3 regions of the Pantoea sp. At-9b genome follow, and region 3 is predicted to be linked to each of the others. Evidence: predicted binding sites of a transcription regulator. Region 3 holds the regulator's gene; each other region holds the start of a gene.

Region 1 (3,284 bases), 1.9 Mb from region 3:
CCGACAAAGGTAAAAATGATCATGCAGATAATGGCGACCGGTTCGGGCCACGAGAGCGCGCTGTTCAATACATAGCGCGCAAAGATACCAACGGGAATCACCGCAACCATGATCATCAGTGCCGCCGCCGCTACCCACATACACAGCAGGTACAGCCGATCCATCCACCGGGAATATGCGTTCATAATTGGATCCTGAGAAAAACGCCACGCCTGAGCGCAGCGTGGGGGGTTATTTCACCTCGGCGATCTGCGTCATCAGATCCTGATATTTTCCACCAAACTGATCGCGTACCGGTTGAGTGGCTTTGACAAAATAGTCGCGATCGATCTGCTGGAAAGTGACGCCTCCGGCCTTCATTTTCTCAATGGATTGCCGGGTATAGCTGGCCCACAGCTGGCGCTCTTCATCCTGGGCTTCTTTGCCCAGCTTTTTCAGCAACGCCTGATCATCAGCGGAAAGGCGATCCCACGCCGGTTTGGAGAACAGGATCATCTCTGGCTGAATAAAGTGACCGGTGAGGGTGTAGTATTTCGCCACGGGCAGGTAGTTATGGGCGACGAAGGTGGGGGGGTTGTTCTCCGTGCCGTCGACCACGCCAGTTTGCATGGCGCTAAACACCTCACTGACGCCCATGGCCACCGGGTTAGCGCCCATCGCTTTCAGTGTGGCGAGTGAGATGGCGCTGTTCTGCACGCGGATTTTCATGCCTTGCAGATCTTCCGGTTTGGCCAGCGGTTGTTTGGTGATCATGTTGCGCGTTCCGGCATCGGTCCAGCCGAGAAACACCATGCGGGTGTTGGGATCGTTATTGAATTTATTGACGATCTGCTCACCGACGCTGCCATCCAGTACTTTGTGCATATGATCTTCATCGCGGAAGATAAAGGGCAGGGTCAGCACGCTGGTTTCTGGCGCGATGGTGGTGACCGGAGCCAGCGAAACGCGGATCATATCGATCGCGCCCAGTTGTACCTGTTGCAGGGTCTGATCTTCATCACCCAGCACGCCACCGGCATACACCCTCATCTCCAGACGGCCATCAGTGGCCTGTTTGATTTTCTCCCCCATATGTTCCAGTGCGACCACCGTGGGATAACCGGCGGGCTGCACTTCCGCCACTTTAAGGACTTTTGCCTGCGCACCCGCAGCCAACAGGGCGATCATGGAGGACAACGAAACGGCGAGCAGTCGTTTTTTCAGTGTCATGTTTTGCTCCAGCAAAGAGGTATTGAAATCGGACAGTGCAACGGCACCGTTAAAAGGCAGGGCTGGCTCAGAATAGTGAAAAAATGATGGCGAAAAAGTGGGCAGATGTTGATTGAATGAAATGCATCACATTTTGAAACGATGTTTTAATAATTTTATACAGTCCGTCACATTTATAAAACCTCTCCACAATGGGAAGAAACTGTGGTGGAAAAACGCACTTTTCGTTTGTAAATAGTAATGAGAACTACTATCAATTCGGTCTGCTAATTTGTTATGATCCGGCGCTCGATCGTGAACTGTGCAATTGAAGTTGGAGATGCAGCGTGGTAGCCAGTGATTTGATGCAGACGGATCTCTCCGTTTGGGGTATGTATCATCATGCCGATATCGTGGTAAAGGTGGTAATGATTGGCCTGTTGTTGGCCTCTGTGGTCACCTGGGCAATCTTCTTTGGTAAGTTTGCTGAGTTGAGTTCAGCCAAACGCCGTCTGAAACGTGAGCATCTGGCCCTGAGCGATGCGCGATCGTTAGATGACGCCGCCAGCACCGCCGCCAGCTTCAAAGGTAACAGCCACAGCGCCGTGTTACTCAACGATGCACAGAACGAGCTGGAACTGTCTGCCGGTGTGGAAGACACCGATGGCATTAAAGAGCGCACCAGCTTCCGCCTGGAACGTCGTGTTGCGGCTTTCAGCCGTCATGCCGGTCGCGGCAATGGTTTCCTCGCCACTATTGGTTCGGTGGCGCCGTTTATCGGCCTGTTCGGTACGGTATGGGGCATCATGAACAGCTTTATTGGTATCGCGCAAACGCAAACCACTAACCTCGCCGTGGTTGCACCGGGGATTGCAGAAGCGCTGTTGGCTACCGCTATTGGTCTGGTTGCTGCGATTCCTGCCGTCGTTATCTACAACGTGTTTGCCCGCATGATCGCTGGCTACAAAGCCTCGCTCGGTGACGTCGCCGCGCAGGTGTTGCTGCTGCAAAGCCGTGACCTCGATCTGGGTAATGTGACCAACGAAGTGGCGCGTCCGGCGTCTGCCGCACAGAAACTGCGCGTAGGGTAATAGCGATGGCGATGCGTTTAAACGACGACCTGGAAAGCGATGGCGAAATGCATGAAATCAACGTGACGCCGTTTATCGACGTGATGTTGGTTCTGCTGATCATCTTTATGGTGGCTGCGCCGTTGGCAACCGTTGATGTACGCGTCAATTTGCCCGCTTCCACCAGTGCGCCGCAGCCGCGTCCGGAAAAACCGGTCTATTTGTCGATTAAAGAAGATAATCAGGTCTATATCGGCAACGATCAGGTCACCAAAGAGACGCTGGTCAATGCGCTGACGGCGCAGACGGAAGGCAACAAAGATACCACTATCTTCTTCCAGGCCGACAAATCAGTCAGTTATGAAACCCTGATGTCGGTGATGGACCAACTACGTGAAGCCGGATATCTCAAGATTGGCTTGATGGGTATGGAATCGGTGAAGAAGTAATCTCACTGAAAGTTATGAGGGCGCCCCAATGGGCGCCCTTTTTGTTATGGTCGTTGCGGCCAGCCAAACAGGAACAGCGCCAATCGGGAAGATAAACGGGCAATTGTGCTGTGGAAAAACTTTGTTAATGTTTGGTTACGTATAACCGTACTTTTGTAAAGTGCAATGGTGAAGATGATCACATTCACCAGCCGGGCGTCAGGATAAAAGGGACTTTCCGCATGGAAGACACTGGAAAATTCTATGAGCTCACCTTCTTCTTTACAAAAGTCATCGCAGAGCGGTGCCAAAACCATCTTTAGCGTAACCAGCGGCAACTTCCTTGAAATGTACGATTTCATGGTGTTCGGTTATTACGCTACCGCGATTGCGAAAACCTTTTTCCCGGGTGATGACCCGTTCGCGTCATTGATGCTGACGCTGATGACCTTTGGTGCAGGTTTCCTGATGCGTCCGTTAGGGGCGATTGTGCTCGGTGCTTATATTGACCACCACGGTCGCCGCAAAGGGTTGTTGTTAACCCTCGGCATTATGGCGCTGGGTACGCTGACGATTGCCGTGGTGCCGGGTTATGCCA
Region 2 (3,284 bases), on a different replicon from region 3:
GTAGACCAGATATTTATAGGACTCGTCCATGTCGCTGAAACGCAGGTTCTGCGTGAAGCTGATGGCATCATTAACATTATGTTCAAAAATATAGCCGACCGATGTCTGCTCGCGTTTCGCTTCGTTAAAGCTCGGGTCGCTGACATTAAAATCATAAGGAATGTACCCGGCGCTGGTCTTAAACACCGTCCCGCTGGCGGGCAGGAAGTTACGATACCCCGCCTTCGGTTCGTTCTGATACAGGGTCAGCAAGGTAAAGCTGGTATCAGCATTGGGCAGCCAGGTCAGTGCTGGCGCGATCGCGATACGCTGTTGTTTGTTATCACGCACAAACTCATGTTTGGTGCTGGCGAGGCCGTTGAGACGATAGAACAAGGTATTGTCATCGTTCAGCTTGCCGCCAAAATCAAATGCCGCCTCGCCATAATGCTGGTTGCCACTGCTGAGTTGGATCTTGTGAATACTTTCCGCTGTCGGGCGTTTGCTGGTCATGTTGATCAGCCCACCGGGATTCACCTGACCATAAAGCACCGAGGCCGGACCGTGCACCATTTCCACACGCTCCAGCAACCAGGGGTCAATCTGCCCCGCCGCGCCAGCCTGACCGGACAGCCCGTAGCTCAGGCCATCAAGGAACTTCGGCGCATAGCGGAAGCCGCGTGAGATGATTTCATCATTGCGGTTGGAGTTACCGCGATAGTTGGTCAGTACGCCGCTGGTGTAGCTCAGCGCATCGGCAACCGAGGCCGCCGCCTGATCATCCATCTGATCACGGGTGATCACCGAAATCGATTGCGGAGTTTTACGCAGCGGGGTAGCGGTTTTGGTGCCGGAGGCACTCTCTTTCGCCACGTAGCCGGGCAGCGGTGCTGCCACACCTTCGCGGACATCGGCGTTAACGGTTAAGGTTTCTTCGGCCATTGCGCTGAAGGCAACCGATGCCATCGGTAAGGTTGCGGCCAGTGATAACCAGAGTGGGGAAAATCGGAACGGTAGGGCCACAGCAGGTATTGACGGTTTTCTTGCATTAAAAAACATAGTTGCCATCTCTTTATTTCAAACTGCCTTGTCATTGAAATAACCCGCACTTCAACCTTCGCTTCACAGCCAAGGCCGAAACGGATTGAAACATTATTATCATCAGTATTTGATGGCCCTGATCCCCTGCCCTGAGACAGGTAATAGAATAATTACCTGAAAAATAGCGGGTTTATTGGACGAAAAAATCATATTGCAAATGTAAATTGTTATCAATAGCATTTGCATTACGTTTTATATTGTAAAGACTATGACGACTTTATGGAGAGTCATTGCGAAATGTTTCATGAAGCGCACGCCTGTCTGGCCGCTGGCAGTGTGTCATCCCTGCTGGCGCAGGCCGATTTCGGCGAGGAAAGCTGGTGGCAGCGCATCCGTCAAATCGGCACCCCGATACGGGAAAACGCCGAAGAGGGTCTGATTCGCATGCATTATTTCTGGCGTGATACGCAGGCTGACACCAGACAGGTGTATATCGATATCAATGGCGTCACGGATCATCACAGCACCTCACCGCAAAGTCTGACGCGGGTGGGCAGCAGTGATGTTTGGCACTGGTCAACACGGATTGATACTGACTGGCGTGGCAGCTACAGCCTGATCCCCATCACCACGCCACACTTGCCACCGGCATTCAGCGGTGATGATGAGATGCGCCGCCAGCAACAACGCGCCTGGTGGATCTCGCTGATGCCGCTGGCCCAGGCGGATCCGCTTAATCCGCACCAGCCATTGCGCGGTAGCCGCCGGGTAGCGCTCAGTAACGCTCACATGCCCAGCGCACCTGACCAGTCAGCCTGGCAAGCGTTTGATAACGGACAAAGCGATAACACACCACCCACCTTGCATGGCCTGCACTGGCAGAGTCGTTTGTTGGGCATCACCCGCAACGTCTGGCTGTACACCAGCGGGGAGAGTCACCCAGCCACGCAGCGGCCGCTGGTTATCCTGCTTGACGGACAAAACTGGGTGCACGGGCAGCCGATTTTTAGCGCGATCGACGCAGAAACCCGCGCCGGACGGCTTCCCCCGGCCTGCTGGCTGTTTATTGATGCCATTGATGGCCAGCAGCGCGAAGCTGAACTGCCTTGTAATGAAGGGTTCTGGCAAGCGGTCATCCGGGAACTGATTCCGTTGGCACGTCAACAGGTTGCCTTCAGCGATCAGGGCGATCGCACGCTGGTGGCAGGACAGAGCTATGGCGGGTTGGCAGCGTTGTATGCCGGGCTGCACTGGCCGCAACGCTTTGGCCGCATCCTGACGCAATCCGGTTCGTTCTGGTGGCCCAATCTGGACTACATCCTCAAACCTGAACAGGCAGATCAGCATCCCCCGGGGTGGCTCTGGCAGCGACTGCAACAGGGAACCTTGCCAACGGGCAGATTAACCATTTTTCAGGAGGTGGGTGACCGTGAGCCGGACATGTTGTATGTCAATCAGCAACTGCTGCCCGCCCTGCAACAGGCCGGGCACCACGTGCATTTTCGGCGCTACAACGGCGGGCACGATGCGCTGTGCTGGCGCGGCGGTTTGATCGATGGCTGCCGCTGGCTACTGGCGGACTTTCTCAGTACGGAATTGCCGTTCGATGTGGTTTAGCAGATTGCTGGCGCTGTAAAAGTCGAGGCGAAAGGTGTCGTTACCCATGGCAAACACTGCACGCTGCTGTATCGCCGTCAAGTGGGCAAGAAACGGATTCTTCATCAGCTGTGCTACCGTGCCATCATCCGCCGCGAACAGTAGCAGGCTGTTGCCGGTGACACCTGCGGCCATGTTTTCGCCGTTCAACTGAATGATATCATGACGCTTTCCCATGCTGGTGCTGCCCTGAAAGCCCGCCGGTGGTTGCGCCAGCGTGAAACCGAGTTCGGTCAACAACGCCCCCTGCGCCGATGCCGCAGTCCACAGGTTCATACCACGCCCATCTTCGTAATATACCAGTGCCGAGGTGGGTTGCGGCGGCAGACTGATTGTGGCGCGCAGTGTTGCCACGCGTTGATTAAACTGCGCAATCACCCGCCGCGCATCCTCCTCATGCCCGGTTATGCTGCCCAGTTGCAACGTCAGCGCCTGCCAGCTTTTATCACCGTAATCCACTACCAACACCGGCGCGATAGCGGAAAGTTGGTCATACAAACGCAATGCCGAATCGCCACCGGTCGCAGCGATGATGATCAAGTCAGGGTTTTGAGCTGCGATGGTTTCCGCATCGGGCTGGCCGATATACAGCGGTTTAACATGACGTG
Region 3 (3,284 bases):
CACGCTCGATCTCTTCGCGGATGAGCGACGTCCTGGTCGCCCTAAAACCAGTCCGCTTACGCGTGACGAACAGTTGCGCATTAACAAGCGTAACCAGCTAAAACGTGACAAAGTGCGTGGTCTGCGTCGCGTGGAGCTGAAAATGAGTAGTGAGGCGGTTGACGCGCTCAATACACTGGCAGAGCAGCAAAACATCAGCCGTAGCGAATTGATTGAACAAATGCTGCTGGCGCAACTCAAACTGTCGTAACTCGCGCAGACCGCACGCAGGAACAAAAGTCACGGCTTTACAAGTTCCGCCACTTTGCCCGGTCTGCTATCATTCGCTTAACTGTGCATTCAACTCCTAATCAGGATTTAAGAGGTTACTTAACTCATGGCAATCGTAGGCATTTTCTTCGGCAGCGATACCGGCAATACTGAAAACATTGCAAAAATGATCCAGAAACAACTGGGTAAAGATGTGGCCGAAGTGCATGACATTGCCAAGAGCACCAAAGAAGATCTCGAAGCATTCGATATCCTGCTGCTGGGCATTCCGACCTGGTACTACGGCGAAGCGCAATGTGACTGGGATGATTTCTTCCCGACGCTGGAAGAGATTGATTTCAATGGAAAACTGGTTGCATTGTTTGGCTGTGGTGACCAGGAAGACTATGCTGAATACTTCTGTGATGCGATGGGCACCATCCGCGATATCATCGAGCCTAACGGTGCGGTGATTGTTGGCCACTGGCCGACTGAAGGTTACCATTTCGAAGCGTCTAAAGGCCTGGCAGATGACAAACACTTCCTGGGTCTGGCTATCGACGAAGATCGTCAGCCTGAACTGACCAACGAACGTGTTGATAAGTGGGTGAAACAGATTTTCGATGAGCTGCAATTGAAAGAGATCATCGAAGCCTGATCCCCTGCCCTCCTCAATGTGGGCGCTGGCTCACATTGAGTTAAAGGAATTTCCTATAAAAATAATAGCTACTGTTTTTTAACTTTTTCCCGCAATTCTGTAGAATACCCATAACGGTCATCCGCTTATTCCTCTGGCATCAGAATGAGGCTGAGTGAAATGGAAACAAAGACCTGCATGATCCCCGCCGGCGTTAGAGACACTTTTCCTTACAGCCACTGGTGATTTTCAGGATATTCCCTTGGTTTTCATTTCACTGCTTGAGTTCTATAATGAGACGCAAATGAGAATGCGCGTGATCGACATTCAAGGCCCTGCGCCGCAAGTGACTAGCTAAGTAACAGGACAATATCCGCATGACTGACAACAACTCCGCATTGAAGAAGGCTGGCCTGAAAGTCACGCTCCCCAGACTGAAAATTCTGGAAGTGCTTCAGGAACCCGAATGCCATCACGTCAGCGCGGAAGATTTGTACAAACGCCTGATCGACATGGGCGAAGAGATTGGTCTGGCAACGGTTTATCGCGTTCTTAACCAGTTTGATGACGCGGGAATCGTCACCCGCCATAACTTCGAGGGTGGTAAATCCGTCTTTGAACTGACGCAGCAGCATCATCATGACCATCTGATCTGCCTGGATTGTGGCAAAGTGATTGAATTCAGTGATGAATCCATTGAAACCCGTCAGCGTGAAATCGCCACACGTCATGGTATCAAACTGACCAACCACAGCCTGTATTTATACGGCCACTGTGCGTTGGGAGACTGCCGCGAAGACGAGACGCTCCACGACAAGCAATAAAATGTGCTATGCAGTATGAAAAAACCGGTGCCTGAGCACCGGTTTTTTTATGGCTGAATCACAGCACCAGCGTTTCTTGTAAATAACGCCAGCGCGGAATTGAGGTACTGCAATCCAATACCGCCAGCGAGATGCGGCTCTGGTTGGTGCCGTTCATCATTTGCAATTCACGATACTGAATCGTCACTTCCTTGCTTTGCTGCGAAATGATGGCATGTTCGCTGGTGGCAATACGCATCCCCTCACGCTGACCACGCAACTGGCGGAACAACACTTCCAGCGCATTGACGTCCAACTGCTTGCCCTGCGGCGTCACCATTTTGAAATCCGGGTGGAAGTGTGACAGAAACAATTCAATGCTGTCATCGGTGCTATCTGACTGATTAAAAATACGTTCGATAAGTTGATGTAATACCACCACGCTGTGTTTGGCTTCCTGAGCGAGACTTGTCATTTTTTTTCCTTTATAACCCGCGGAGCAACGTCTGAGAGCGCATAGCCTACCTGAAAAAAAGTTTTTAACACTCGCAAATGGATTAATTCTGTTAAAGTCAGATTAGTTGCAAATCCCGGTAACAAGCACGTTTCACAACTCGCAGCATAAAAGATGGCTAACCCTGAATTACGGCCAATAAAAAAGGGCGATCTCTCGCCCTTTTATCAGGATATGGGGAAAACGACAAAAAGGATTAATCGCCGATTTTCGCCCAGGTATCACGCAAGCCGACAGTACGGTTAAATACCAGCTTAGAGGGCTGCGAATACACGCTATCCGCGCAAAAATAACCTTCACGCTCAAACTGGTAAGGCGCCAGCGCTGCGGCATCGCGCAAGCCTGGCTCAACAAAACCTTGTTTGATGTCCAGCGAATTCGGGTTGATGGTGGTGAGGAAATCCTCCGCCGCACCCGGGTTCGGTACACTGAACAGGCGATCGTACAGACGGAATTCCGCAGGCAGCGCATGGATCGCCGAAACCCAGTGGATCACGCCTTTCACTTTACGGCCATCAGCCGGATCTTTGCTCAGGGTATCAACGTCGCAGGTACAGTAGATGCAGGTGATATTGCCTTCATCATCTTTCGCCACGCGCTCAGCACGGATCACGTAAGCATTACGCAGACGGACTTCTTTGCCCAGCACCAGACGTTTGTATTGCTTGTTGGCTTCTTCACGGAAATCCGCGCGATCGATCCACACCTCACGGCTGAACGGCACTTCACGCGTCCCCATCTCCGGTTTGTTCGGATGGTTCGGCATGGTGATGATCTCTTCATGACCCGCAGGCAGGTTTTCAATCACCACTTTCAACGGATCCAGCACCGCCATCGCGCGCGGCGCATTCTCATTGAGATCGTCACGGATACATGACTCCAGCGAGGCCATCTCAACGATGTTGTCCTGTTTGGTGACACCGATACGCAGGCAGAACTCGCGAATTGACGCGGCGCTGTAACCACGACGACGCAGACCGGACACGGTCAACATACGCGGGTCATCCCAGCCTTCTACCACCTTCTCACTCACCAGCTGTGTCAGTTTACGCTTCGACATTACCGCGTATTCCAGATTCAG

What was found. Region 3 encodes Fur, which represses iron uptake genes when iron is present. Its sites were predicted from a motif close to ATAATAATGAGAACNACTATCAA; they were not measured.
Region 1: the regulator Fur is predicted to act here: its motif matches at 1,444-1,466, upstream of exbB (tol-pal system-associated acyl-CoA thioesterase).
Region 2: the regulator Fur is predicted to act here: its motif matches at 1,238-1,260, upstream of fes (enterochelin esterase).

Annotation. Positions count from the first base shown of each region.
Region 1 is NC_014837.1:3,699,742-3,703,025, reverse strand. Features, by position in the region: gene PAT9B_RS16945 (TRAP transporter small permease) at 1-185, opposite strand, end outside; gene PAT9B_RS16940 (TRAP transporter substrate-binding protein) at 232-1,209, opposite strand; gene exbB (tol-pal system-associated acyl-CoA thioesterase) at 1,554-2,279, shown strand; gene exbD (TonB system transport protein ExbD) at 2,285-2,707, shown strand; gene PAT9B_RS16925 (MFS transporter) at 2,951-3,284, shown strand, end outside.
Region 2 is NC_014838.1:215,854-219,137, reverse strand. Features, by position in the region: gene PAT9B_RS21265 (TonB-dependent siderophore receptor) at 1-945, opposite strand, end outside; gene fes (enterochelin esterase) at 1,318-2,637, shown strand; gene fepB (Fe2+-enterobactin ABC transporter substrate-binding protein) at 2,590-3,284, opposite strand, start outside.
Region 3 is NC_014837.1:1,232,119-1,235,402, reverse strand. Features, by position in the region: gene ybfE (LexA regulated protein) at 1-250, shown strand, start outside; gene fldA (flavodoxin FldA) at 377-907, shown strand; gene fur (ferric iron uptake transcriptional regulator) at 1,264-1,710, shown strand; gene PAT9B_RS05550 (hypothetical protein) at 1,769-2,164, opposite strand; gene glnS (glutamine--tRNA ligase) at 2,400-3,284, opposite strand, start outside.